DNA from 3 places in the Leclercia sp. genome. Region 3 is predicted to be linked to each of the others. Evidence: predicted binding sites of a transcription regulator. Region 3 holds the regulator's gene; each other region holds the start of a gene.
What was found. Region 3 encodes CRP, which controls carbon source genes, mostly activating them, when cyclic AMP is high. Its sites were predicted from a motif close to ATGTGANNNNNNTCACAT; they were not measured.

Region 1 (9,766 bases), on a different contig from region 3:
AGGCCCACCGCTTTCAGCATATCGCTGGCGCGGGCGTTAATTTCAGCGGGTTTCTTCTTGCCGATCAGCAGCGGCATCGCCACGTTTTCCAGCGCCGTAAAGTCCGGCAGCAGGTGGTGGAACTGGTAAATAAAGCCCAGCGAGCGGTTACGCAGGTCCGCCTTCGCGCTGGAGGACATCGAACTCAGCGGCGTGCCGGAGAACACCACGTCGCCGGAGGTCGGAGTGTCCAGCCCACCGAGCAGGTGCAGTAAGGTACTTTTCCCGGAGCCGGAGGTGCCGACAATCGCCATCATCTCCCCTTCTCCGACGCTGAAGCTGACATTGTGCAGGACGTCCGTCTGCACCGTGCCTTCCTGATAGCGTTTGCACAGGTTGTCGCATTGCAACAGGATCTTATTCATAACGTAAAGCCTCAGCGGGTTGGGTGGCGGCAGCGCGCCATGAAGGATAAAGCGTGGAGAGTAAGGCAATGACCATCGCCACCAGGGCGATACCCACCACCTGCAGCGGCTCAATGGCTACCGGCAGCGCCGCGCCGTCGAGCAATGCACCGATGATCGGCATCAGATTGTTCAGCTGGCTAGCGAGTAGCGTACCGAGTACCGCACCGAGCAGCGCTCCAACAATCCCGGCGCTGGCTCCCTGAACCATAAACACCGCCATGATCTGTCGCGGCGTCAGCCCCTGGGTTTGCAGAATGGCCACTTCGCCCTGCTTCTCCATCACCATCAGGCCAAGCGACGTAATAATGTTAAACGCAGCGACCGCCACAATCAGGCTCAGCAGCAGGCCCATCATGTTCTTTTCCATGCGCACGGCCTGGAACAGCTCGCCCTTACGTTCGCGCCAGTCCTGCCATTTGGTGCCTTCCGGCAGGGTTTGCTGGCTCAGGACATCGACCTTCAGTGGCTCGTTGAGCCACAGACGCCAGCCGGTGATATTCCCGAGCGGGTAGCGCATCAGGCGCGAGGCGTCCTGGATATTGACCAGCATCTGGTAGCCGTCCACTTCGCTGTTGGCGGCGAAGGTGCCGATAACGTTAAACAGGCGCTGGCTTGGCAAACGCCCCATCGGAGTAAACTGGCTGGCAGACGGAACCATCACCCGCAGCTGATCGCCGCGGTTGACACCCAACTGGCCGGCAAGCTGTTCGCCGAGAATGACGTTGTACTGGCCGGCAGCCAGATCGCTCTGTTTGACGTTGACCAGATAGGGCGTCAGGGGGTCTTTTTGCGCCGGATCGATACCGAGCATCACCCCGACCGCCACGCTGCGTGCGCTCTGCAGCACCACGTCACCGGAGGTGATAGGCGCCACGCGGCTCACGCCCTGCAGCTTAACGGCGCTTTCTGGCAGCTGCTGCGGATTCACCGACCCGCTGCTGGAGGAAAGAATGGCCTGCGGCATCAGCCCCAGAATATTATTTTGCAGCTCGCGCTCAAAGCCGTTCATCACGGATAACACCGTCACCAGCGCCATCACGCCAAGCGTAATGCCAATGGTTGAAAGCCAGGAGACAAAGCGACCGAAACGGTCCGCGGCGCGCCCACGCATATAACGTAAGCCTATGAATAGTGCGACAGGTTGGTACATGAAATCCGTCTGTTTGCTGGTAGCAGACCCACGAGTATATAAGCGAATCCGCTAAGGGTAAATGACTGATACCCGACGCTTTGATAATCAATTATCTGAAAAAACAGGTTAAATCAACGCGGTAACCGCTGCCTGACCCTCCCCTTTATCACCGCGCGCTTTGCAGTTTTTCTGAAAATCGTCCGCTTACAGACTCTTACCCGTTACATCCCGCAAGCCGCTCAACACACTTACCCCTTTCGATGAAGACAAAACAGGACCCGGTAAGCGATGAAACAAAAAGCACTATGGATTAATCAGATAAAAGGACTGTGCATCTGCCTGGTGGTGATTTACCACTCGGTGATCACCTTTTATCCTCACCTCGAGGCCCTGCGCGCGCCGCTTTCGGTGCTGATCGCCAAATGCTGGGTGACGTTCAATCTTTATCTCGCCCCCTTCCGCATGCCGGTGTTCTTCTTTATCTCGGGGTATCTGGTCCGGCGCTATATTGACGAGGTGGACTGGAAAACCTGCCTCGACAAACGGCTCTGGAGCATTATTTGGGTGCTGGCGCTGTGGGGCGTACTGCAGTGGCAGGCGCTGACCCATCTGAATGCGTGGCTGGCACCGGAGCGGGATCTCAATACCGCGTCGAATGCCGCCTATGCCGACTCGCTGAGCGGCTTTATCACCGGAATGCTCACCGCCAGCACCAGCCTGTGGTATCTCTACGCCCTGGTGGTCTATTTCACCCTCTGCAAGCTGCTGAGCCGCTGGAAGCTGCCGCTCATCGGGCTGCTGGCGCTGGTCAGCATCGCGATCAACTTTGTACCGCTGCCGTGGTGGGGAATGAACAGCGTGGTGCGCAATATGATCTACTACAGCCTCGGGGCCTGGTACGGGGTGCAGCTGATGGCGTGGATGCAGACCCGGGTGTGGCGTCGTGACGCGCTGGCGGTGGCGGCGTTCGGGGTGGTCTCCGTGGTGCTATGGTTCGTGGGCGTTCCCCTGCCGCTGTCGCTGCTGTCGATCCTGCTGATCATGGCCCTGTTCTACCGCCTTGAGCAGCGTTTTACCGTGGGGCCTGACAACCTGCTGAACGTGGTGGGCTCGAACACCATTGCCATCTACACCACCCACCGCATTCTGATTGAAGGGGCCAGCCTGGTCATGATCCATCAGCTTAACAGCGGAACCTGGCCGGTGTGGGCGGAGCTGGCGCTGGTGCTGTTGTATCCCTTTGCCAGCCTGCTGGTCTGCACCCTGGTAGGGCTGGGCGCGCGTAAGCTCTCCACTGCGCTGACCGGGGATTTCTTCTTTACCCCGCCTGCCCGTCTGACGCCGGTTCAGGCCACGCGCTAACGCCCCTGCGGGGGCCTCTTCACGCTGCGTGCGGTTACGGTTTGCTAATGTAAAACGATCAAGGATAATAAAGACATTGTGTTTCAGTGATATGCCCAATAAGAGATCCTGACAAAGCCATGCCTGAACAATATCGTTTTTCCCTGCCCGGCAAAGCGGGCGACCAACGCCAGTTGGGTGAACTGACCGGGGCAGCCTGCGCCACGCTGGTTGCGGAGATCGCAGAGCGCCATCAGGGACCGGTGGTGCTGGTCGCACCGGATATGCAAAATGCCCTGCGTCTGCATGATGAGATCCGCCAGTTTACCGATCAGCTGGTCACCAGCCTTGCCGACTGGGAGACCCTGCCCTACGACAGCTTCTCCCCGCACCAGGAGATTATCTCCTCGCGCCTCTCCACGCTCTATCAGCTGCCCACCATGCAGCGCGGCGTGCTGATTGTGCCGGTCAATACTCTGATGCAGCGCGTCTGCCCACACAGCTATTTGCACGGGCATGCGCTGGTGATGAAAAAGGGCCAGCGCCTGTCGCGGGATGCCCTGCGCGTCCAGCTCGACAGCGCGGGCTATCGCCATGTGGATCAGGTGATGGAGCACGGAGAATACGCCACCCGCGGCGCCCTGCTCGATCTCTTCCCGATGGGCAGCGCTCTGCCGTACCGCCTGGATTTCTTCGATGACGAAATCGACAGCCTGCGCCTGTTTGACGCCGACACCCAGCGCACGCTGGAGGAAGTGGAGGCTATCAACCTGCTGCCAGCGCACGAGTTCCCGACCGACAAGACCGCCATCGAGCTGTTCCGCAGCCAATGGCGCGATAAGTTTGAGGTCAAGCGCGACGCCGAGCATATCTATCAGCAGGTGAGCAAAGGCACCCTGCCGACGGGGATCGAATACTGGCAGCCGCTGTTCTTCAGCGAGCCGCTGCCCGCCCTGTTCAGCTATTTCCCGGCCAATACCCTGGTGCTGAACACCGGCGATCTGGAGGCTAGCGCCAACCGTTTTGAGAGTGAAACCCGCGCCCGCTTTGAGAACCGCGGCGTGGATCCGATGCGCCCGCTGCTGGAGCCTGAGCTGCTGTGGCTGCGCACCGACGAGCTGTTCAGCGAGCTGAAACGCTGGCCGCGCATGCAGCTCAAAACTGAAAACCTGCCGGACAAAGCCGCCAATACCAATCTGGCGTATCAGCCGCTGCCGGACCTCGCGGTGCAGGCGCAGAATAAATCCCCGCTGGATAACCTGCGTAAATTCCTCGAGGCCTTCACCGGGCCGGTGATCTTCTCGGTCGAAAGCGAGGGCCGCCGCGAGGCGCTGGGCGAGCTGCTCAGCCGTATCAAAGTGGCACCGAAGCGGATCCTGCGTCTGGACGAGGCCAACGGCACCGGGCGCTATCTGATGATCGGCGCGGCCGAGCATGGCTTCATCGATACGCTCAATAACCTGGCGCTGATCTGCGAAAGCGATCTGCTGGGCGAGCGCGTGGCGCGCCGTCGCCAGGACAGTCGCCGCACCATCAACCCGGACACCCTGATCCGCAACCTGGCGGAGCTGCATCCCGGCCAGCCGATTGTCCATCTCGAGCATGGCGTGGGCCGTTACGCGGGGATGACCACTCTCGAGGCCGGTGGCATCAAGGGCGAGTACCTGATGCTGATGTATGCCAACGACGCCAAACTCTATGTGCCGGTCTCCTCCCTGCACCTGATCAGCCGCTATGCGGGCGGTGCGGAAGAGAATGCGCCCCTGCATAAACTCGGTGGTGACGCCTGGGCGCGGGCGCGGCAGAAAGCGGCGGAAAAAGTGCGCGACGTGGCGGCAGAGCTGCTGGATATTTACGCCCAGCGCGCGGCCAAGTCCGGCTACGCCTTTAAGCACGATAAAGAACAGTATCAGCTGTTCTGCGACAGCTTCCCATTTGAAACCACGCCGGACCAGGCCCAGGCGATCAATGCCGTGCTCAGCGACATGTGCCAGCCGCTGGCAATGGATCGCCTGGTGTGCGGCGACGTGGGCTTCGGGAAAACCGAAGTGGCGATGCGCGCCACCTTCCTCGCGGTTGAGAACAACAAGCAGGTGGCGGTGCTGGTGCCGACGACCCTGCTGGCGCAGCAGCACTACGATAACTTCCGCGACCGCTTTGCCAACTGGCCGGTGCGCATTGAGATGCTGTCCCGTTTCCGCAGTGCCAAAGAGCAGGCGCAGATTCTGGAGCAGGCCAGCGAGGGCAAGATCGACATTCTGATCGGCACCCACAAGCTGCTGCAAAGCGACGTGAAGTGGAAAGACCTCGGGCTGCTGATCGTCGACGAAGAGCACCGCTTTGGCGTGCGCCACAAGGAGCGGATTAAAGCGATGCGCGCCGATGTCGATATCCTGACCCTCACCGCCACGCCGATCCCGCGTACCTTGAACATGGCGATGAGCGGCATGCGCGATCTGTCGATTATCGCCACCCCACCGGCCCGTCGTCTGGCGGTGAAAACCTTTGTCCGTGAATACGATGACCTGGTGGTACGCGAGGCGATCCTGCGTGAAGTTCTGCGCGGCGGCCAGGTCTACTATCTCTACAACGACGTGGAGAATATTCAGAAAGCGGCTGACCGGCTGGCGGAGCTGGTGCCGGAGGCGCGGATCGCCATTGGCCACGGGCAGATGCGCGAGCGTGAGCTGGAACGGGTGATGAATGACTTCCACCACCAGCGGTTTAACGTGTTGGTTTGTACCACGATCATCGAAACCGGGATTGATATTCCTACCGCCAATACCATCATCATTGAGCGGGCGGACCACTTCGGTCTGGCCCAGCTCCACCAGCTGCGCGGTCGCGTTGGCCGTTCGCACCATCAGGCCTATGCCTGGTTGATGACCCCCCATCCGAAAGCGATGACCACCGATGCGCAAAAACGTCTTGAAGCTATCGCCTCGCTGGAAGATCTGGGTGCGGGCTTTGCGCTGGCGACCCACGACCTCGAGATCCGCGGCGCGGGCGAACTGCTGGGTGAAGATCAGAGCGGATCGATGGAGACCATCGGGTTCCAGCTGTATATGGAGCTGCTGGAAAATGCCGTCGATGCCCTGAAGGCGGGGCGCGAGCCGTCGCTGGAAGATCTCACCAGCCAGCAAACGGAGGTGGAGCTGCGGATGCCGGCCCTGCTGCCGGATGACTTTATCCCGGACGTGAATACCCGTTTGTCGTTCTACAAGCGTATTGCCAGCGCCAAAGACGAAGCCAGCCTGGATGAAATTAAAGTGGAGCTGATCGACCGCTTTGGTTTACTGCCGGATGCGGCACGCAACCTGCTGGATATTGCCCGTCTACGCCAGCAGGCGCAGAAGCTGGGGATCCGTAAGCTGGAAGGGAATGACAAAGGCGGCATGATTGAGTTTGCCGAGAAGAACCATGTCGATCCGATGTGGCTGATTGGCCTGCTGCAGAAGCAGCCTCAGCACTACCGCCTGGACGGCCCGACGCGTCTGAAATTCACCCAGGATCTGGCGGAACGCAAAATCCGCATGGAGTGGGTGCGTAACTTTATGCGACAGCTGGAAGAGAACGCCGTCGCCTGAGCCCCTGCCGGGCGATCCTGCCATCGCCCGGCCTGATTTCCCCGCATCATTTACAACTCTTTGCAATCCGCCTGGATTTCCCGACACGCACATTCGCCATAATTATCAATTAACTTCAAAATATTAATAATCTTTATTGCTATGGATTCTGGTGATGATGACGACTTCGCGTTTTACCCGTTGGATATCGGCAGTTGCGCTCCTCTCGACCCTGGCGCTTGCTCTGCCTGCGCAAGCCAATACCTGGCCCCTGCCCCCGGCAGGCAGCCGTCTCGTGGGCGAGAACCGCTTTCACGTGGTGGAAAATAACGGCGGCTCGCTGGAAGCGATCGCCAAAAAATATAACGTCGGCTTTCTGGCATTGTTGCAGGCTAACCCCGGGGTGGATCCCTACGTTCCCCGCGCGGGCAGCGTACTGACCATCCCGCTGCAAACCCTGCTCCCGGACGCGCCGCGGGAAGGGATTGTGATCAACCTGGCCGAACTGCGTCTCTACTATTACCCGCCGGGTAAAAATGAGGTGACGGTTTACCCAATCGGCATTGGCCAGCTGGGGGGCGATACCCTGACGCCAACCATGGTCACCACGGTGTCGGACAAACGCGCCAACCCCACCTGGACCCCGACCGCCAATATCCGCGCCCGCTATAAAGCCCAGGGTATCGATCTGCCTGCAGTGGTGCCTGCCGGGCCGGAAAACCCGATGGGGCATCATGCGATCCGCCTTGCGGCCTACGGTGGGGTTTATCTGCTGCACGGCACCAACGCCGATTTTGGCATAGGCATGCGCGTCAGCTCCGGCTGTATTCGCCTGCGTGACAATGACATTGAGACGCTGTTCCGCGTCATCCAGCCCGGTACCAAAGTGAATATCATGAATACGCCGATCAAGGTGTCAGAGGAGCCCGGCGGCGTGCGGCTGGTGGAGGTACATCAACCCCTGTCGAAACAGCTGAATGACGATCCGCAAACCCTGCCGATTGTCCTGAATGCCGCTCAGCAGGGCTTCAAAGCCAGCTCAGACGAAACGGTGATGGAGCGTGCGATGGAGGCCCGCTCGGGAATGCCGGTGGATGTTACCCGACATCCGGAAACTCAGGCGCTATAAAAAAAACGCCCTGCATTTGCAGGGCGTTTTTTTCGCAGTGGCATTAATGAGGGTTAAGCCATGCTTATTTGTAGATCACCGCAGTACCGTGCAGGTTGTTCGGGCCGGTAACGGAAGTGATACGGAACGATTTCGCACCCATTTCATCCGCTTTTTGCGCTAACTGATCTTCCAGAGAGCCCAGGTTAGTCCCGGCGTTTGCGGAGATGGTACCCACTTTTTGTTGATCCGCAGGGGTAGACTGAACCTGTACGGCGGCGAAGCTGGCAAATGAGAGTGAGCTTAGTACGGCAGCGGCGATCAGCGTTTTTACGTTTTTCATGTTATGAACCTTATGAAAGTGTTGGGGAGGTCGCAAGCATTAACTTAACGATCGATAACTAAATGATAAATGTGATCTGCATCACGGTCAAATTCTTTTTATAACGATCGTTAAAATAAATTTAAAAGCGTTTAAATTCATATTGATATGATGAAATTAATTTTATGAATTCAACGCTGGCTGCAAGAAGGGATTATTTTTATAATGGTCACTCAACAAACCAACAGAGGTACAACGGCTCATGACAACCGATGATACGAGTTGCGCGAAAAAAAGCCGTGGCCGACCAAAAGTGTTCGACAGGGAAGCGGCGCTGGATAAGGCCATGACGCTGTTCTGGCAGCATGGGTATGAAGCGACATCGCTGGCCGACCTGGTCGCAGCGACGGGAGCCAAAGCGCCTACGCTGTATGCAGAATTTACCAATAAAGAGGGGCTGTTCCGCGCGGTGCTGGATCGCTATATCAGCCGTTTCGCCGCCCGCCATGAGGCGCAGCTGTTTTGCGAAGAGAAGCGTGTCGAAGACGCCCTGAAAGACTATTTCACCGCGGTGGCGACCTGCTTTACCAGCAAAGATACTCCCGCGGGCTGTTTTATGATTAATACGTCAGCGACGCTGGCGGCATCATCAGAAGAGATTGCCCACACGGTTAAGTCTCGCCATGCGATGCAGGAAGAGACGCTGTGCCGGTTTCTCGAGCAGCGCCAGCAGCGCGGTGAGATCCCCGCCCAGTGCGATCCGCAGACATTAGCCCAGTATCTGAGCTGCATTTTGCAGGGGATGTCGATCAGCGCCCGGGAAGGCGCCAGTCTTGAAAAACTGCAAACCATCACGCAAATCACTCTGCATTTGTGGCCTGAATTACTTAAAGCCTGACCATCAGGGCGGTCTGCCGCCCTGATCTCACCTGTTGTGATCCCTCTTCAGCCAAACCTTTTACAGTGATAGTCAAAAACTATCACCGCCACTCTGCCGCTTGCCTATCCTTAACGGGTGATTATTGATGTGCTAATGATTAGGTGTATGAGTGATAACGGAGTTGTTCTGGCTATTCACATCCAAAAGGAGAATAAAAATGATTTTGCTATTACCCTTTTTCAAGGTGCTAATGGTAATTACATTATTATTTGGTCTCTGGGTCTTATGTGGTGGGTCAGTGTTATTTGCTTTTATTTCCGTACTGATAACAGGATTTATGTTACTGCGCCAGTATCACGAATTTGACCTGTAACCACCTTATACCCCGCAGTATCCCTAAGAAAGACCTTATTGCCGCGACTATTCCCGCAGGCGTTAAGGTCTTTTTTATGGACAAAAAAAGCTCCCCAGCCTGAGCGAATGGGGAGCTAAACGCAGAGAACAGATTTTTTTATGCTTTGTTATTCAGTACCAGCTGACCATCACCGTTGAGTGGAATTTGCGTGCCAGGATCTTTATCCATGCGGATCTTGCCCTGCTGATCGCCAATTTTGTAGGTCACATCATAGCCGAGCATTTTTTCTGATTTGTCATACACCGTTTTACAACGCTGCTGCGTCGAGGTGTAGGTGTCGCGCTCCTGCATAGCGCCTTGCGCCTGGTTGCCGGCATAACCGCCGCCCAGCGCGCCCACTACCGTGGCGACATCTTTACCGCGTCCGCCACCAAACTGATGACCAATTACGCCACCCGCCACCGCACCCAGTACGGAACCGGCAATGCGGTTTTCATCCTGCACCGGACGACGGTGCGTCACGGTCACGTTACGACACTCCTGACGCGGTGTTTTTACCGTCTCTTTAATCGGTGTCGCCGAAACCACCTGCGCATATTGTGGGCCACGTTCAAAG
Region 2 (9,766 bases), on a different contig from region 3:
TGCAGCGCAGCGTAAAGCACTGGAAGAGGCCGTCTCCATGGCTCTGGAGCTGGCGTCAGCGAAATCCGACGGGGCAGAAGTCGCCGTCAGCAAAACCACTGGCCTGAGCGTCAGCACCCGCTATGGCGAAGTGGAAACCGTTGAATTCAATAGCGATGGCGCGTTAGGGATTACTGTTTATCACCAGAACCGGAAAGGCAGCGCCTCCTCCACCGACCTCAGCCCGGACGCTATTGCGCGTACCGTACAGGCGGCGCTGGATATCGCCAGCTACACCTCTGCGGACCCTTATGCGGGCGTCGCAGACCGGGAATTACTGGCTTTTGAAGCCCCGGATCTGGATCTGTTCCACCCGGCAGAAGTAACCCCAGACGAAGCCATTGAGTTCGCGGCCCGGGCAGAACAGGCCTCCCTTAATGCCGATAAGCGCATCACCAACACCGAAGGCGGCAGCTTTAACAGCCACTACGGCATCAAAGTCTTCGGCAACAGCCACGGCATGCTGCAGGGCTACAGCTCCACCCGTCACTCCCTCTCCAGCTGCGTTATCGCTGAAGAGAACGGTGACATGGAGCGCGATTACGCCTACACCATTGGCCGCGCGATGGGCGATCTACAGTCGCCGGAGTGGGTTGGGGCGGAGTGCGCAAAACGCACATTGTCCCGCCTCGCTCCACGAAAACTGTCTACCATGAAAGCACCGGTGATCTTTGCCAATGAAGTGGCGACCGGGCTGTTCGGGCATCTGGTAGGTGCCATCGCCGGTGGCGCGGTATACCGTAAGTCGACCTTCCTGCTCGACGCGCTGGGCACGCAAATCCTGCCGGAATGGCTGACCATTGAAGAGCATCCGCACCTGCTGAAAGGGCTGGCCTCCACGCCGTTCGACAGCGAAGGCGTGCGCACGGAGCGTCGGGATATCATCAAAGACGGCATCCTGACCCAGTGGCTGCTGACCAGCTACTCGGCGCGCAAGCTGGGGCTGCAAAGCACCGGCCATGCGGGCGGGATCCACAACTGGCGTATCCCAGGCCGTGGCCTGAGCTTTGAGCAGATGCTGAAAGAGATGGGCACCGGGCTGGTGGTGACTGAGTTGATGGGCCAGGGCGTCAGCGGTATCACCGGGGATTACTCTCGCGGTGCGGCGGGCTTCTGGGTGGAAAACGGTGAAATTCAGTATCCGGTGAGCGAAATTACCATCGCCGGCAACTTAAAGGATATGTGGCGCAATATCGTGACCGTAGGTAACGATATTGAAACGCGCAGTAATATCCAGTGCGGATCGGTACTCTTACCAGAGATGAAGATCGCTGGTCAATGATACTCAAGCGCACTCCGGTGCGCTTTTTTTTGATAATAAAAAAGGAAGTGAGCAATGCGTAAAAACCTGTTAGCCATCCTCGCAGCCTCAACGCTGGTATTGAGTTCATCGGTGTTTGCCGACCTGGAAGACAATATGGACACCCTCAGCGAAAACCTGAAGGTGGTGCAGAAAACGGACAATGCGGCGGAAATGAAAGGCGCTCTGACCAAAATGCGTACTGCTGCGGTAGATGCCCAAAAAGAGACCCCGCCGAAGCTGGAAGGCAAAGCGGAAGAGAGCGCCGAGATGAAAGATTATCGTCACGGTCTGGAGACGCTGGTGGGCCAGATTGACGGCGCGCTGAAGCTGGCCAACGAAGGCAAAGTGAAAGAGGCCCAGGCGGCGGCCGACGAGTTTGTCACTACCCGTAATACCTATCACAAAAAATACCGTTAATGGGTGCCTGAGCCGCACGTCCTCTCCCCGTGTTGCGGAGGCGCACTAAACGCCTCCGCATGTTTGCTCCCTACGATCCGGAGCGACAGTCCATTTGCGCAATCACTTCAAGCGAACCGTTTCGAAAACGGATCTCGCACAGTGTCTTCCGCGTCACCAGCGTTAAGATGATTATTGTCAAAGAAATAATCATCAAAACCCCGATACTGGGATCTCTGCGTTTCATGGATGCCTCCTTGCTTTTAAAGCGGGCGAGGTAGCGAACTCCACGGTGTGACGTGTCGTTTCGGGCCCCCGCCCTGATTTTTAGTCAGGCGGGGCTTTCCACTTCCCGTCCCATGCATGAGACGGTCAGTCTCAAGCACCCACGGCCACTCTACCCAATCGGCATAAGAAAACCTTATCCAGCTCACATTTCTACGCGTCGGCTCGTAAACTTTTTCACTTCCATAACGCCGTTTTACCCGCGCAGGAGCGTGATATTCATCACGTAAATCCAGCGAAATATCATCATTCAGGCCAATTATGTGGCACAGATCACTGGTGCCGCTCTCCTTTCCACTTCGAAGTGGAAAACAACTCGCTACAAACCTGTAACCCCCGGCAGTAGTTTTATCCCAGAGCCAATAACGGGGTAAGACGAGTGATTAACGGAACGGTAATAAACGACACTGGAGACCAGGCGGCGCAAACTGAACAGCTGGCCGACACCATGCTCAAGCAGACGTTCACTCTGCTTAGTCATCACCACATTATCCCCAATGCCGTTCAGGAGCAGATGCTGACCTCCCACGTTCGCGCCATGGCGCACCGGTCGGTGACCGGCGAGCCGCTGCCGGAGGTCGAGGCCGACCTGTTCGACGAAATTTCACCTGAATCAATGCGGCTTGCCCGCGAAGTCGTGGCGCAGTTTGGCAACCTTCCTGACGAAGAAGCCTGGCTGCTCTCCGTTCACTTTGAAGTCGCAAAAGACAACCTTTAAGGAGCACATCATGGAACAAATTACAGTCGTTATCGGCGATCGCCTGGGTAAAGGTCAGAAGGTTGCAGCAGGTGTTGAAAAAGCGGGTGGCCGCGCCGTGGTGGTACCGGGCGTGGCGGCAGACATGAAGCTGGGTGACGTGATGAAGGCGGAAAACGCCACCTTCGGCATCTCCTTCTGCGGCAGCGGCGGCGCAGGTGCTATCACCGCTCAGACCAAATATGGCTACAAAGCGAAGTACGGCATGCGTTCGGTGGAAGAGGGCGTCACCGCCATCAACGAAGGCTGCAACGTGCTGGGCTTTGGCTTTATGGATAAAGAAGAGCTGGGCGAGCGTCTGGTGCAGGCGTGGCAGAAGAAGCACGGCGCATAAGCATGAAAGAGCAATTCACCACCACGGTGAGAGTAAAAGGCAAGGGTGACGCCAAAGCGCGCGCCTTTGCCGACGCGCTGAACCAGGTTCAGGCCGCGGTGATGAAAGCCTCACCGCATATCTTACTGCGTATTGAGCCACAGGATGTGCAGGTTGTTCAGGCGCAAGAAGCGGTGCGTAAAGAAGCCTTTCTGTTCTTCTTTTTGCGCCGGGAAAGACGCACCTACAGCGTGGAGCTGGACGTGACCGTCAACGTGACCGCCATCAATCTGGACCGGGTGGACTTTGTCGCGCAACGCTGATTCTTACTAATAGGGCAGACTAATGTTCCTGATAATTTTAATAAAATCGCTCATCATCGGCGGCCTGGTTGGCGTCGGCGTGGGCGCCGGGGCTGCACGCATGTTTCATGCGCCTACTACACAGGGTATGGGCGCGTTTCGTACGTTGGGGGAGCTGAACTCCTGTGAGGGCGATCCGGCATCCCACTTCTCCTTTGGGTTAGGCTTCTTCTTCAACGCCTGGGCCTCGTCGGTAGCGGCGGGTTCCTTCACCCAGGACGTTGACCACCGCATCATCCCGAACTGGGGTGCCGCGGCGCTGATGATCAAAAACCGCAACGTCGGCGAGACGCTGCACGATCCCCGCAAAATGGCGATTACCTGCGGCGTGATCGGCATAATCGTTGTCACCTTCCTGAACCTCACCGCCTCGTCCGTTCCTGCTGCGCTTCAGGTCACCGCCGTTAAGGTACTGGTGCCTGCCGCTAACCTGCTGGTGAACACCGTGATGCCGGTGATCTTCTGGCTGGCGGCCATCGACGCGGGTAAAAAATCGGGCTTCTGGGCCACCGTCTTTGGCGGCGCGGCGCAGCTGATTATGGGTAACGCCGTACCGGGCCTGGTGCTGGGTATTCTGATCGGTAAAGGCGTCGAAGAGAGCGGCTGGAACCACGTCACCAAAGTGATGATGGTCGCCATCGTATTGCTGTTCGTGCTGAGCGGCTTCTTCCGCGGCTTCGACATGAAGATGATTGAATCCTTCCATCTGACCGTGCCGAACTGGCTCGACATGATCCACAACTCGCTCAGCGGCAAGTAACAGGAGCCTCTAAATGGAACAGAATAAAGGTTTTTGGTATGCCGACTGGTCGTTCCCGATCTTCGTTGGCCTGCTCTCCTCCGGCGTGTTCGCCGGGACGCACATGTACTACCTCTACGGCATCGGTGCCTTTAACGAAGTGGCCTTCGTGGCAATGCTGAAAGCGGGCATCGATACCGGTGCCTACGGCGCGGTGGCGGCGTTCGGTGCCAGCTTCCTGTTCGCCCGTATTATCGAAGGCTCCCTGGTGGGGATCCTCGATATCGGCGGCGCGATCCAGACCGGCGTGGGCTTAGGCGTTCCGGCGCTGCTGCTGGGGGCGGGCATCATGTTCCCGGTGACCAACTTTATCGCCTCGCTGGCAACCGGCCTGATTATTGGTCTGGCGATTGGCTACATCATCATCCTGGCGCGTAAGTTCACCATCAACCAGAGCAACTCCACCTACGGGGCAGACGTGATGATGGGGGCCGGTAACGCCTCCGGCCGCTTCCTCGGGCCGTTGATTATCCTTAGCGCGATGACCGCGTCGATCCCCATCGGCATCGGTTCACTCTTAGGCGCACTGCTGTTCTACATCTGGCAGAAGCCGATTACCGGCGGTGCGATCCTCGGCGCGATGCTGTTGGGCTGGCTGTTCCCGGTCGCCCTTTAATACCCGCGGGCGCTCAGGCGCCCGCCTTATCAGGAGAACCCCATGTTTGATTTACTCCTGCGCCGTGCGCGCCTCACCGACGATACCCTGACCGATATCGCCATTCAGGACGGGAAGATCGCCGCGGTGGGCGACATCACCGATCCCGCACACCGTACCCTTGAGCTGAACGGTGACACTTACGTCAGCGCAGGCTGGATTGACTCCCACGTCCACTGCTACCCGAACTCCCCGATTTACCACGACGAGCCGGACAGCGTGGGCATTGCCACCGGCGTCACCTCCGTGGTGGATGCGGGCAGCACCGGAGCGGATGACGTGGACGACTTCTACAGCATCACCCGCAAGGCCGCCACCGAGGTGTTTGCCCTGCTGAACATCTCCCGCGTGGGGCTGATTGCCCAGAACGAGCTGGCCAATATGGCCAACATTGATGCCGACGCGGTGAAGCAGGCGGTGAAACGCCACCCCGATTTTATTGTTGGCCTGAAAGCGCGCATGAGCAGCAGCGTGGTCGGTGAGAACGGCATTACGCCGCTGGAGCGCGCCAAAAGCATCCAGAAAGAGAACGGCGACCTGCCGCTGATGGTGCATATCGGCAACAACCCGCCGAACCTCGATGAGATTGCCGAGTTGCTGAGTTCCGGCGACATCATCACCCACTGCTACAACGGCAAACCGAACCGCATCCTGACCCCTTCCGGCGAACTGCGTGCCTCTGTCACCTCCGCCCTGAAACGCGGCGTGCGTCTCGACGTGGGCCACGGTACGGCAAGCTTCAGCTTTGAGGTGGCGAAACGCGCCATCGCGATGGGCATTCTGCCGCACACCATCAGCTCGGATATCTACTGCCGCAACCGCATTAACGGCCCGGTGGGTTCGCTGGCCAGCGTGATGTCGAAATTCCTCGCTATCGGCATGTCGCTGCCGCAGGTGATTGAGTGCGTGACCGCCAACGCCGCCGACGGCCTGCGCCTGACCCGTAAAGGCCGCATTCAGCCGGGTCTCGATGCCGACCTGACGCTGTTCACTATTAAACGCCAGCCAACCGTGCTGACGGATGCCGAAAACGACAGCCTGCAGGCTGAACACATTCTGGTGCCGCTTGCCGCGATCCGCGCGGGCAAGGGCTACATGACCGAACAAGGGAGCACGGAACATGCCTTCAATTTTTGAGAAATACAATTTAAAACAGGTGATTAACACCTCCGGGCGCATGACCGCGCTCGGCGTCTCCACCCCGCGCCCGGAAGTGGTGCAGGCGGCGATGGACGGCATGAACCAGTACTTCGAGATGAAGGATCTGGTCAACAAAACCGGGGAGTACATCGCGAAGCTGCTGGAGGTAGAAGGGGCGACCGTGGTCTCCTGCGCCTCGGCGGGCATCGCCCAGTCGGTGGCGGCGGTGCTGGTGAAAGACAGCGACTGGCTGCTGGAGAACCTGCACGTCACCCCGATTGAGAACAACGAGATCGTCCTGCCGAAAGGCCACAACGTTAACTTTGGTGCCCCGGTCGGTACCATGGTGGCGCTGGGCGGTGGCAGGCTGGTGGAAGCGGGCTACGCCAACGAATGTTCCGCCGATCAGCTGGCGGCGGCGATCACCCCGCGCACCGCGGCGATCCTCTACATCAAATCCCACCACTGTGTGCAGAAGAGCATGCTCAGCGTGGAGCAGGCGGCGGTTGTGGCGCGTAAGTACGATCTGCCGCTGATCGTCGACGCGGCGGCGGAAGAAGATCTGCACGCTTACTACCGTTCCGGCGCGGACCTGGTGATCTACAGCGGCGCGAAGGCTATCGAAGGGCCAACCAGCGGCCTGGTGATCGGCAGAACCCAGTACGTTGAGTGGGTAAAACGCCAGACGGCGGGCATTGGCCGGGCGATGAAGGTGGGTAAAGAGGGCATTCTTGGCCTGACCTGCGCCATCGAACACTACCTGACGGCGACCAAAGAGAGCGGCGATGAGATGGTGGCGAAAATGACCCCGTTTATCGATGCGCTGAATACGCTCAACGGCGTGACCGCCCGTGTGGTCTGGGACAGCGCGGGCCGCGACATCGCCCGCACCGAGATCAAGTTTGACGAAGCTACCACCGGCGTCGGCACCGGCGACCTGGTGCATGCGCTCAAGCAGGGCGAATACGCCATCTACTTCCGCGGCTACAAGGCCAACGAAGGGATCATCGAAGCCGACGTGCGCAGCGTCAGCGCTGACCAACTGAATATCGTCTATCGCCGCATCAGCGAAGTATTAGGCCAGGAGAAAAAGGCATGAAACTGACCCCCAATTTTTACCGCGACCGCGTCTGCCTGAACGTGCTGGCCGGATCCAAAGCCAACGCCAGCGCCATCTATGAAGCGGCGGAAGGCCATGTGCTGGTGGGCGTGCTCTCCAAAAACTACCCGGACGTGGACAGCGCCGTGGCCGATATGCGCGAGTATGCTCAGCTTATCGACAACGCCCTCTCCGTCGGCCTGGGCGCAGGCGACCCGAACCAGTCGGCGATGGTGAGTGAGATCTCGCGCCAGGTGCAGCCGCAGCACGTCAACCAGGTCTTCACCGGCGTCGCCACCAGCCGCGCGCTGCTGGGGCAGAGTGAATCCGTGGTTAACGGTCTGGTCTCCCCGACCGGCACCGTCGGCATGGTAAAAATCTCCACCGGCCCGCTGAGCAGCGCGGCCCCGGACGGTATCGTCCCGGTTGAAACCGCGATTGCTCTGCTGAAGGATTTCGGCGGCAGCTCGATCAAATACTTCCCGATGGGCGGCCTCAAGTGCCGTGACGAATACAAAGCGGTGGCAGAAGCCTGCGCCCGTCACGACTTCTGGCTGGAGCCGACCGGGGGCATCGATCTGGAGAACTATGAAGAGATCCTGCAGATCGCCCTGGACGCGGGCGTGAGCAAGATCATCCCGCACATCTACAGCTCGATCATCGACAAAGCCAGCGGCAATACGCGTCCGGAAGACGTGCGTACCCTGCTGGAAATGACGAAGAAGCTGGTGAAGTAAAACCTGCCCCTCACCCTAACCCTCTCCCAAAGGGAGAGGGAACCTTTACCCCCTCTCCCTTTGGGAGAGGGCCGGGGTGAGGGGAAATACCGCACATATCCAAAGGAGCCACCATGCACACCCGTAACCTGCTTGTCGCTTCACTCTCAATGCTCGCCACCGCCGCTGTCGCCCAGACCCAATACGCCTGGGTGGGCACCTACAACCCCAACGGCGAAGGGCTGTACCGCTTTTCCGTTGACCCGCAATCCGGCGCGCTCGGCAACAAAACGCTGGTGAGTAAACTCCCGAACGCCGCGCAGTTAACCGTCTCGCACGACGGCAAAACGCTGTATCTGGCAAGCGAAGTGGAGCAGGGCGTGGTGCAGGCGCTGCGGGTCGGCGATAACGGCGAGCTGAGCGAGCTCAATCAGGTGGCGTCCGGCGGGGCGGGACCGGTCTATCTTTCCCTGACGCCGAACGGCCAGCACCTGCTGGTGGCGAACTACGTCAGCGGATCGATTGCGGTTCTGCCGATCAAGGCAGACGGCAGTCTGGGCGAGGCGACGGATAAACAGCAGGATCAGGGCGAACCGGGCGCGGCAAAACCCGAAGCGGCGGCAGAAGGCAGTTTCGCCATCAGCGATCATAACGGCCCCCATGCGCACATGATCGCCGCCGATCCGAGCGGGAAATACGTCTTTTCCACCGATCTGGGGCTGGATCGGATCTATCAGTACCGTTTTGACGATCGGAGCGGAAAACTGACCCCGAACGATCCGCCGTTTATCAGCGCCTCCTCGAAAGGTGCCGGGCCGCGCCACTTCGTCTTCACGCCAAAAGGGGATGCCCTGTGGCTGATTAACGAAGAGGCGTCTACGCTGACCCATTATGCCGTGCAGGCCAACGGCACGCTGAAAGAGGGCAAGACCGTCTCTGCGCTGCCAGCAGGTTACAAAGGCACCAGTTTTGCCGCCGGGCTGGCACTCAGTGCCGATGGAAAGCAGCTGTATGTCGCTAACCGTTTGCATAACAGCATCGGGCACTTTACCGTAACGGCGGAGGGCACGCTGACGCATCAGGACGATATCTGGACGCGCGGTGATTACCCGCGCACCCTGACGCTGGATAAACAGGGACGCTGGCTGTACGTCATGAACCAGCGCAGCGACAACATCACTCGTTTCCGCGTGGCGCAGGACGGCAAGCTGAGCTTTGAGCCCGACTATACCCCGGTCGGCAGCCCATCCCAGATGGTCATTTCACCCTAAGCTGTAAGAGGACAACCCCGTGAGATTTCCCAACCAACGTTTAGCGCAACTGTTTGAGATGTTGCAGAACGAAACGCTGCCTCAGGACGAACTGGCGCAACGGTTGTCGGTCTCCACGCGTACCGTCCGGGCTGATATTACCGCGCTCAATGCGCTGCTGGCGGGAAACGGGGCGCAGTTTATCCTCAGCCGCGGGAACGGCTATCAGCTTAAAATCGACGATCGGGCCCGCTACCAGCAGCTGCAGGATTCCCACCCGCGCACGCTGCGGATCCCGCGTACCGGCCCGGAGCGGGTGCACTACCTGGTGGTGCGCTTTCTCACCTCGGCCTTCTCCCTCAAGCTGGAAGATCTGGCCGACGAGTGGTTTGTCAGCCGCGCCACGCTGCAAAGCGATATGGCCGAGGTGCGGGAGTGGTTTCACCGCTACCGCCTGACGCTGGAGACCCGCCCGCGCCACGGCATGAAGCTGTTTGGCAGTGAGATGGCGATCCGCGCCTGCCTGACCGATCTGCTGTGGCAGCTGGCGCAGCAGGACAATCTCAACCCGCTGGTCACGGAGGTGGCGCTGAATGCCGGCGTGCCGGAACAGCTCGCCGCGGTGCTGCATGAGACCTTCACCCGTCACCAC
Region 3 (9,766 bases):
AGGCCCGTGCAAGCGTAGCGCCGCCGGGCAAAAAAGCTTAATAGGATGTCCGTTTCAAACGTCGGATCAACCAGATCCCATGATGCGGACGCTGACGCCATGCCACTGACGAGATGGTGTGCATGGTGTTCAGATGCCCCAGGACGCGCTGCAGATGCTGCTCCAGCGTGCTCATGGGGCCCTGCGTCAGGGTCTCTGGCGCTTCCAGAATATTGCTGTCCCCGCTCTCGCCCGGCGCGTCATACTCCAGACGCTGCTGACAGCGTTGCAGCGCAATTTCACACGACTGCAGATAGCGCTGCGCCAGGTCTGGCGTCAGCATCGTATGTTCCCGGGCCAGGGTCGTCATCGCGTTGATATGCTCGACGATAAACTGGCTGTGCGTCACCCACAGCTTCATATCCGCGAGATAGGCCGAATTAAAGCCCGGCTCCTGCATCGCCTGGTTGAGGGAGTTGAACAGGGCGTTGTGCGCCTGGTTGACCTTCATGCGCTGCCAGGCCAGCGGCGTCGGCTGCGGATCGTCGCTGAGGATCAGGCGAATGGCCTCCTGGTCGGCCTCCAGCGCGTCGTGGGCATTCTGGCGCAACAGCCCGCTCTGCCACTGCGGCCACAGCCAGACCATCCCCCCGAAGGCAATCAGGCAGCCAATCAGGGTATCGGCCAGGCGGGCGATAATAAACTGCTCACCGTTCAGGGTCAGCAGCTGCAGGGTATATACCGCCGTGACCGTAAAGCCCACCGTCGCCCAGCCGTAGCTTTTGCGAATGATCAGGTAGCTCCCCAGGGTCACCACCAGCATTCCGGCCAGGGTGTAACCTTCCGGAACGTGGAAGTGCAGGGTGACGCCGGCGATAACCAGCCCCGCCAGGGTGCCGGCCGCCCGGTGGAGAATACGCACCCGCGTCGCGCTGTAGCCGTTTTGCGTCACCAGCAGCACGGTCATTAAGATCCAGTAGGGTTTCGGCAGGTGCAGCGCCACCCCCATCAGGCTGGCGATACTCAGCATCACGCTGATGCGCGCCGCGTTACGCAGGGCGGCAGACTTCAGCGACAGGTAGCTTCGCAGGGCGGGGATCAGCGGCAGGCGTTTCTGCTTATCTGCCATCAGGTCGCGCGGGTAGAGCGGACGCTGCGTGCGCAGCACCCGGGCAATACGGCTGAAGTGCCAGGCGCAGAACTGACCCACCGGGTTTTCCGGGTGCTGGCGGGCGATTTTCTCCAGCGCGCCGAGCTGCTTGTCCATGGTGAAACGGGTGGGGTAGCGATGATAGAGAATGTCGTCAGCCAACACCCGCAGACGGGCCGCCACGGTCTGCGCGTTCCAGCGGATCACCGCTTCGGCGTGGCTGCGCTCCACCAGCTTTTGCACCTCCTTCGGGTGATGCAGGCTGACGGAGATGTGCTCCTGCAAATCCAGCCCCACCTGGAAGGTACGCAGCAGGCGTTTGTATTCATGATTTCTGTTGGCCGCCAGCATATGCAGCTGCTGATAACAGAGGCCGATCAGATCCACTACCTTCTGCTGACGGGCCAGCAGCGGCGGCAGCGATTTTTCAGGATCGGTGTGCTGCGTCAGCAGGGTGTATTTCGCTTCGCAATAATCTGCCAGCTGTTGATAGAGCACGCTCAGCGATTCGCGCAGCGGCTGTTCGCGCCACATCCAGAACCAGAACCAGTTAAACAGCCCGTACCAGAGGGTGCCCAGCGTATAGAGGAGCAGCGGCTCCCAGACCGGCATGTTCCCCGCCAGACTCAGGGTAAAGATGGCTGCAATCAGCGAGGCGGGCAGCAGTCGGGCATGCAGGGCGCTGATCTCAGCCGTGACCCCCAGCGTCATCGCCAGCGCGGTCAGAATGAGCGGCAGCGGAATATCCCGGGCCAGCAGCAGCTGTACGGCCAGGCTACAGCCGGCGAACAGGCACCCGCCAATCGTCAGGCGTTTAAAAAAGCGTTTATGCGGTGTATCCAGACCGGCAATATTGCAGCAGGCAGGAACGAGGGAGAAGAGGAGGCCTTGTTGCAGATGTCCGAGGATCAAACCCACAGCCACGGGGAGACACAACACCAGGGTTTGCCGCAGTGCGTAGTTAACTTCCGGGTGATAGATGAGCCTGCGCCACATGGGGATAGAGACAAAAACGGCGTGTCATCGTGTGATGCCACGCCGTTTTAGCGGAATTAACGTGTTCCGTAAACCACGATGGTTTTACCATGGGCAGAAATCAGGTTTTGATCTTCCAGCATTTTCAGGATACGACCCACTGTCTCACGAGAACATCCGACGATCTGACCAATTTCCTGACGGGTAATTTTAATTTGCATACCGTCCGGGTGGGTCATGGCGTCTGGCTGTTTCGCCAGGTTCAGTAAGGTTTGGGCGATGCGGCCGGTTACGTCGAGGAAGGCGAGGTTACCTACCTTCTCGGACGTGACCTGCAGACGGCGAGCCATCTGCGAAGAGAGGCGCATCAGGATATCCGGGTTCACCTGAATCAGCTGGCGGAATTTCTTATAAGAGATCTCAGCCACTTCACAGGCCGTTTTTGCACGCACCCAGGCGCTACGCTCCTGACCTTCTTCAAACAGGCCCAGTTCGCCGATAAAGTCTCCCTGATTCAGGTAAGAGAGGATCATCTCTTTGCCTTCTTCATCTTTGATCAGCACTGCCACTGAGCCTTTGACGATGTAATACAACGTTTCCGCTTTTTCACCCTGGTGAATCAGCGTGCTCTTCGATGGGTACTTATGAATATGGCAATGAGACAAGAACCATTCGAGAGTCGGGTCTGTTTGCGGTTTGCCAAGCACCATGCGCTGTTATCCTCTGTTATAAGCTGTCTCCAGAGTCTGGCTGTGTACCTGTACTCTGGGGTTGCAATCGAATTCTTTCCCCTGCCTGGGGACGGGCTGTCACAATAATTAGCAGCCTGTAATGTGTGATGTCCTCTGCATACATGTGCAACGTCAATGTATTACTGTAGCATCTCGACTGTTTTAGCATAGCTTTTGCCGCCTGTCTCCTGGTGTCTCGCTTCAGCTTGATGCAGGTCGACTTCCGTTGTCAGAATTGTTGCTGGCGCGTAATCTGTCAGGAAAAATGCAATCCTGGAGTTAATAAAAATGCAAGCACGTGTGAAATGGGTTGAAGGGTTAACGTTCCTCGGTGAGTCGGCTTCCGGGCACCAGATTTTGATGGATGGCAACTCCGGTGACAAAGCGCCAAGCCCGATGGAAGTTGTCCTGATGGCGGCTGGCGGATGCAGCGCAATCGACGTGGTGTCTATCCTGCAAAAAGGGCGTCACGATGTGACCGACTGCGAAGTCAAACTGACCTCAGAGCGTCGTGAAGAGGCGCCGCGCCTGTTCACCCATATCAACCTTCACTTCGTGGTGACCGGCAAAGAGCTGAAAGACGCGGCGGTCTCCCGCGCGGTGGACCTCTCAGCAGAGAAGTACTGCTCCGTGGCGCTGATGCTGGAGAAAGCAGTCAAGATTACCCATTCGTATGAAGTGATCGAGGCGTAATGTTGTGGGGCATCATGCGGTCTGATGCCCTCACCCCGGCCCTCTCCCACAGGCAACTAAACCTCAATCGATCTTCTTGCCTTCCATCAACCGCTGCACCAGCGGCGTCATGATTAACTCCATCGCCAGCCCCATCTTCCCGCCCGGGACCACCAGTGTATTGATGTGCGAAATAAACGAACCCTGCAGCATCGCCAGCAGCCAGGGGTAATCGATATTGTCCAGATTGCGGAAATGGATCACCACAAAGCTCTCGTCGAGCGACGGAATGCCTTTAGCGGCAAAGGGATTTGAGGTATCCACGGTCGGGACGCGCTGGAAGTTGATATGGGTGCGGGAAAACTGCGGCGTCAGGAAGTTAATGTAATCCTCCATCGAGCGCACCACGGAGTCCATCACCGCCTCGCGGGAGTGGCCGCGTTCGCTGGTATCCCGCGTCAGCTTCTGGATCCACTCCAGGTTCACAATCGGTACCACGCCCACCAGCAGATCGACATGGCGCGCCACGTCGTGTTGCGGCGTGACTACGCCACCATGCAGGCCTTCATAAAACAGCACGTCGGTAGGCTCCGGCAGCGGCTGCCAGGGAGTGAAGGTGCCCGGCACCTGGTTCCAGGGTACCGCTTCGTCATAGGTGTGCAGGTATTTGCGCGCCTGGCCGGTGCCGCTTCGCCCGTATTCGGCGAAGGTTTGCTCCAGCAGGCCAAAGTCGTTGGCATCCGGGCCAAAGTAGCTGATGTGTTTGCCCATATCCCGGGCCTTGCGGATGGCCATGTCCATCTCAGGGCGGGTGTAGCGGTGAAAGCTGTCGCCTTCCACTTCCGCGGCACGCAGATGCAGCTGCGAGAAGATCTTACGAAAGGCGAGGCTGGTGGTGGTGGTACCCGCACCACTCGACCCTGTAACGGCAATAACCGGATGTCTGGCGGACATAGCAACTCCCTGAATGGAAAGCGGTCGCGGTTAACCGCGAAATTGATTGCGCGGCATGATGTTGACGGTTTCGTGCAGCTCGGACCACACGACCAGCACCTCACCGCTTTGCAGCTGGCGCCTGACATCAGCGACCTTCTGCTCAAGCGAAAGCTCCTGTTCACCATAATCGGTGCCTTCGCGTAACACAAAGCTTTCAATCAGATTATCCAGCGTTTCGGGAGCCAGATCTTGCCAGGGAATAATCATCTTATGGGTTCCAGGTATGTGGTCAGCCAGTCCGGGATACGCGTTTCCAGCCACATGGTGGGGCGTCGCAGCGTGCCGCCGACAAAGCCCACATGTCCGCCGTGTTCGGTTAGCTGATACTGCACGTTAGCGGGCAAAAATTCCTGTGCCGGTATTGAGTGATGATCCATAAAGGGATCGTCTTTAGCGTGAATAATCAGCACCGGTTTGGTGATCTTGCTGAGCACCGGCATGGCGCTGCACTGGCGATAGTAGTCAATAGCATCGGCAAAACCGTGAATTTTGGCGGTGATCAGATCGTCAAATTCGCGGATGCGGCGCACTTTCTTCAACTGCTGCAGACTGACCGGTAGCGTATCCGGGTAAGCTTTCAGTTTGCGTGCCGCATTGGCTTTGAGCAAGTTAAGCAGATAGCGCTGATAAACGCGCGAAAAGCCCTTCTCCATATGATAGCTGCAGTGTTCCAGCATAAAGGGGGCAGAGACGATGGCGGCGGCGTCCAGAGGAATATTGTCGCCCTCTTTTGCCAGCAGGCAGGCGAGCATGTTTCCGCCCAGCGAATAGCCCACCGCCGCCGTAGGGGCCGGGCCGTGGGTCTCTGCCAGCCAGCGCAAGAACCAGGTACCATCTTCCGTTTCGCCGGAGTGGTAGATGCGTTTCTGGCGATTGGGTTCGCCGCTGCATCCGCGAAAGTGCATCACGACGCCCAGCCAGCCGCGCGCTTTTGCCGCCTCAATCAGACCGTGCGCATAGGGGCTGTGCAGGCTGCCCTCCAGACCATGAAAGACCACCAGCCGGGGTTTGTGCCGGGCCTGAAGCGGATCTTCACTCCAGGCTAAATCAACGAAGTCATCATCCGGCAGGTCAAGGCGCTGCCAGACGGGAGTAAAGAGCACTTTACGACGGATGAGGCGCGGCAGCATGGTCTGCAGGTGTCGATTCGACACGCCGCGCAGGGGCACAAATTCTGCGCTCTCGTCGGGTGCAATGTTGAAGTCTGATGGAATGATTTGGGTCATAACGGTGATGCTAATTATTGTCTGTTATTTACGATACCTTCCGAATTGTACCCCGTTTAGCCTGGTTTTCCGAAACATGAACTGATCCCGATCACAAATATTTACCTTGATTATTACTCTCAGGCTAATGATTCCCCTCTACGCTTAATTGATGCCTTTATCGCCAGGGGGCACACTTAACTCAGCGTTAAGCAAATCTAAAGATGTGCTGAATCAGGAGGTTAACAATGTTATCAGGGCAAACGCCAGCCCGGAACTGGAATACGCGTCGCACTGAAAAAGCGCGCCGCCTGGCTTCCGTCCCGGTGCAGGGCAAGGTACTGCCAACAGGCGACCTTGTCGCCATGCTGGAAAAACTGATCGCCCCGGGCGACAAAGTCGTACTGGAAGGTAATAACCAAAAACAGGCAGATTTTCTTTCACGTTCGCTCGCCGAAGTGAACCCGCAGGTTGTTCACGATCTGCATATGATTATGCCAAGCGTCGGTCGCAGCGAGCACCTGGATATTTTTGAGAAGGGCATCGCCCGCAAACTCGATTTCTCGTTCTCAGGCACCCAAAGCCTGCGCATTTCACAGCTGCTGGAAGATGGGCAACTGGAGATCGGGGCCATCCACACCTACATCGAACTCTACTCCCGCCTGTATGTCGATCTGTCGCCGAACGTGGCGCTGATTGCCGGTTTTAAAGCGGACCGTAAAGGTAACCTCTATACAGGTGCCAGCACCGAGGATACCCCGGCGCTGGTCGAAGCCGCCGCCTTCCATGACGGCATCGTCATCGCTCAGGTGAACGAGCTGGTGGACGACGAGTGCGATCTGCCGCGCGTGGATATCCCCGGCTCCTGGATTGATTTCGTGGTGGTGGCCGATAAGCCGTTCTTCATCGAACCGCTGTTCACCCGTGACCCACGCCTGATCAAACAGGAACATATCCTGATGGCGATGATGGCCATCAAAGGCATCTACGCGGAACATCAGGTGCAATCCCTCAACCACGGGATTGGCTTCAACACTGCGGCTATTGAGCTCCTGCTGCCGACCTACGGCGAGCAGCTCGGCCTGAAAGGCAAAATCTGTAAACACTGGACGCTGAACCCGCATCCAACGCTGATCCCGGCGATTGAAAGCGGCTGGGTGGAGAGCGTGCACTGCTTCGGCGGTGAGCTGGGGATGGAAGAGTATATCCGTGCCCGCCCGGACGTGTTCTTTACCGGTGCCGACGGCTCCATGCGCTCTAACCGCGCCTTCTGCCAGCTGGCAGGCCAGTACGCGGTGGATATGTTTATCGGCTCCACGCTGCAGGTGGATGGTTATGCCAACTCCTCAACCGTGACCCGAGGCCGTCTTTCCGGCTTCGGCGGAGCGCCCAATATGGGCCATGACCCGCACGGGCGTCGTCATGCCACCCCGGCCTGGCTGAACATGATCACTGAACCGGATCCGATGCAGCGCGGTAAAAAGCTGGTGGTACAGATGGTCGAAACTTTCCAGGCGGGCGTTAAACCGACCTTCGTGGAAAAACTCGATGCCGTCGAGGTGGCGAAAGCCTCCGGTATGCCGCTGGCGCCGGTGATGATCTACGGCGATGACGTGACCCACGTGCTGACGGAAGAGGGGATAGCTTACCTCTATCGCGCCAAAGATCTTGAAGAACGTCGTGCAATGGTCGCGGCCGTCGCGGGGATCACCGATATCGGTCTGGGTGTGGACGCCAAACGCGTCGCCGAGCTGCGCCAGAGTGGCAAAGTGCTCTACCCGGAAGATATGGGCATTCGCCGCACCGACGCCACCCGCTCTCTGCTGGCAGCTGGCAGCGTGTCTGACCTCGTTGAATGGTCGGGCGGTCTGTACAACCCACCTGCGAAATTCCGGAGCTGGTAATGAAACTTCTCCCCCGGATCCAGGTTGAAGGCGGTGCCGAATGGCTGGCGCGAACCGCCACGCAGTGTCTGATTGACGAAGCGCGACTTAGCCCGAAACCCGGTCTGGTGGACAGTCGGGGGAACGGCGCGCATCACGATCTGTCGCTCGCGCTGATGGAGCGTTCGGCGCACAGCCTGACCCCCACGTTTCAGGCGCTGGCGCTGCAAAGCTGGCAGCGTCCGGCCGATATCGCGCTACGGCAGACCGTAGGTCGGCTGGGGCGCGAAGGCGAACAGCAGATGATGGCCGCCACCGGCGGGGTAAATACCCACCGCGGCGCTATCTGGGCGCTGGGATTGCTGGTTAGCGCCGTGGCGATGCTCGGGGGCAGTGCCAGAGCCCGGACGGTAGCCGATACCGCCGCACAGCTGGCGAAACTGCCGGATGACGCCGCGCCGAAAGTGTTCAGTAAAGGGCTGCGCGCCACCCACCGTTATCAGGTGCCGGGCGCGCGCGAAGAGGCGCAGCAGGCGTTTCCGCACATTATGCAGCGGGCGCTGCCGCAGCTTCGCCTGAGCCGTCTTAACGGCAGTGGCGAAGCCCATGCCCGGCTCGATGCGCTGATGGCGATCATGACCTCGTTAACCGATACCTGCGTGCTCTCGCGCGCCGGGATGGAGGGGTTAGACGCCATGCAGGACGGGGCCCGGGCGGTATTAGCCGCAGGTGGCACCGCACAGCCAGAGGGGCAACGCGCGCTCGCGTTATTAGACAAACAGATGCTCTTGCTCAATGCCTCTCCGGGCGGCGCGGCCGACCTGCTGGCCGCCACGCTGTTCCTTGACCGCATAGAGACGCCTTATTTAGCGAATTAAGAGGATGTTATGGAAAAAATTACCTTAACTCTGCCCGCCAGCCGTGCCCTGAACGGCAAAGCGCTGGCAGGCGTTGTGGGCTCCGGGGATATGGAGGTGTTATTTACCGCCGACCAGAGCCAGACATTAACTATCGAGATCACCACCTCCGTCGATAACAGCCGTGGCCGCTGGGATGCGCTGTTCAACAGATTGCAAACCGTCAGCAGCCTGCCGGCTGGCAAGCTAACCATTCACGATTTTGGCGCAACGCCGGGCGTGGCGCGCATTCGTATCGAACAGGTCTTTGAGGGGGTGAGCCATGCGTGATGACAGCAGCTTTATCGAACTAAAAGCGCGCCAGCGTGCGCAGGCTCTGCTCGACGAGGGCAGCTACCGCGAACTGCTGGATCCGTTTGAAGGGATCATGTCTCCGTGGCTTGGGCCGCAGGGGATCGTGCCGCAGGCCGATGACGGCATGGTGGTGGCGAAAGGCACCATCAACGGCAAACCCGCCGTGGTGGTAGCGATTGAAGGCGCGTTCCAGGGCGGCAGCATGGGCGAAGTGTCCGGTGCCAAAATGGCGGCGGCGCTGGAACTGGCGGCGGAAGATAACCGTAACGGCATTCCAACCCAGGCGGTACTAAGCCTTGAAACCGGCGGCGTACGTTTGCAGGAGGCGAATCTTGGCCTGGCGGCGATTGCCGATATCCACGCAGCGATTGTCGATCTGCGCCGCTATACCCCGGTCATCGGCATTGTCGCCGGCACCGTGGGCTGCTTCGGCGGGATGTCCATCGCAGCCGCGCTGTGCAGCTATCTCATCGTGACTCGCGAAGCGCGTCTCGGCCTCAACGGCCCACAGGTTATCGAGCAGGAAGCGGGTATTGAAGAGTACGACTCCCGCGACCGTCCGTTTATCTGGAGCATGACCGGGGGCGAAATTCGCTACGAAAGCGGTCTGGTGGATGCGCTGGTGGGCGACGGCGTGAACGCGGTGAAAGCGGCGATGAACGACGCGATTGCGCAAGGCGTACCGGCAAAACATCGCACTGACAATTACGACTGGTATCTCGAACGCCTGACTAACTTCGACACCCGTAAACAGGCGGATACCGAACAGATTCACGCGCTCTTTGCCCGGGAGGTGAAATGATGAGTACTTCAATTAGCCGTGGTGAGCTCTGGCTGGAAACCCTTGCGCCGAACGCCAAACGTCTGGAAGGGCTCTGCCCGTCGGTTCAGGCGGCGGACGGCGAGTTGAATGGCGAAGCGGTCCGCTTTGTCGCGGTGGTGCCGGATGCCAACAACCACTACC

Region 1: a site for CRP is predicted at 8,006-8,023, ahead of bhsA (multiple stress resistance protein BhsA). Genes of this name have one in related genera too.
Region 2: a site for CRP is predicted at 2,285-2,302, ahead of V7Q49_RS20705 (glycine dehydrogenase). Genes of this name have one in related genera too.

The regions. Positions count from the first base shown of each region.
Region 1 covers NZ_DAIQCE010000001.1:1,536,838-1,546,603, forward strand. Annotated here, with positions in the region: gene lolD (lipoprotein-releasing ABC transporter ATP-binding protein LolD) at 1-404, opposite strand, end outside; gene lolC (lipoprotein-releasing ABC transporter permease subunit LolC) at 397-1,596, opposite strand; gene V7Q49_RS07275 (acyltransferase family protein) at 1,867-2,940, shown strand; gene mfd (transcription-repair coupling factor) at 3,060-6,506, shown strand; gene ldtC (L,D-transpeptidase LdtC) at 6,661-7,614, shown strand; gene bhsA (multiple stress resistance protein BhsA) at 7,679-7,936, opposite strand; gene V7Q49_RS07295 (TetR/AcrR family transcriptional regulator) at 8,178-8,813, shown strand; gene V7Q49_RS07300 (glycine zipper 2TM domain-containing protein) at 9,307-9,766, opposite strand, start outside.
Region 2 covers NZ_DAIQCE010000013.1:81,262-91,027, forward strand. Annotated here, with positions in the region: gene pmbA (metalloprotease PmbA) at 1-1,321, shown strand, start outside; gene cybC (cytochrome b562) at 1,376-1,759, shown strand; gene V7Q49_RS20700 (Hok/Gef family protein) at 1,830-1,985, opposite strand; gene V7Q49_RS20705 (glycine dehydrogenase) at 2,403-2,741, shown strand; gene V7Q49_RS20710 (SFCGS family glycine-rich protein) at 2,752-3,114, shown strand; gene V7Q49_RS20715 (DUF4312 family protein) at 3,117-3,416, shown strand; gene V7Q49_RS20720 (DUF4311 domain-containing protein) at 3,439-4,215, shown strand; gene V7Q49_RS20725 (DUF4310 family protein) at 4,229-4,870, shown strand; gene V7Q49_RS20730 (amidohydrolase/deacetylase family metallohydrolase) at 4,913-6,046, shown strand; gene V7Q49_RS20735 (DgaE family pyridoxal phosphate-dependent ammonia lyase) at 6,030-7,148, shown strand; gene dagF (2-dehydro-3-deoxy-phosphogluconate aldolase) at 7,145-7,885, shown strand; gene V7Q49_RS20745 (lactonase family protein) at 7,999-9,135, shown strand; gene V7Q49_RS20750 (BglG family transcription antiterminator) at 9,155-9,766, shown strand, end outside.
Region 3 covers NZ_DAIQCE010000005.1:43,359-53,124, reverse strand. Annotated here, with positions in the region: gene argD (bifunctional acetylornithine/succinyldiaminopimelate transaminase) at 1-2, shown strand, start outside; gene V7Q49_RS14485 (YccS/YhfK family putative transporter) at 38-2,125, opposite strand; gene crp (cAMP-activated global transcriptional regulator CRP) at 2,182-2,814, opposite strand; gene V7Q49_RS14475 (OsmC family protein) at 3,124-3,528, shown strand; gene V7Q49_RS14470 (phosphoribulokinase) at 3,592-4,461, opposite strand; gene V7Q49_RS14465 (YheU family protein) at 4,492-4,710, opposite strand; gene V7Q49_RS14460 (hydrolase) at 4,707-5,729, opposite strand; gene mdcA (malonate decarboxylase subunit alpha) at 5,957-7,612, shown strand; gene V7Q49_RS14450 (triphosphoribosyl-dephospho-CoA synthase) at 7,612-8,469, shown strand; gene mdcC (malonate decarboxylase acyl carrier protein) at 8,479-8,778, shown strand; gene V7Q49_RS14440 (biotin-independent malonate decarboxylase subunit beta) at 8,771-9,604, shown strand; gene mdcE (biotin-independent malonate decarboxylase subunit gamma) at 9,604-9,766, shown strand, end outside.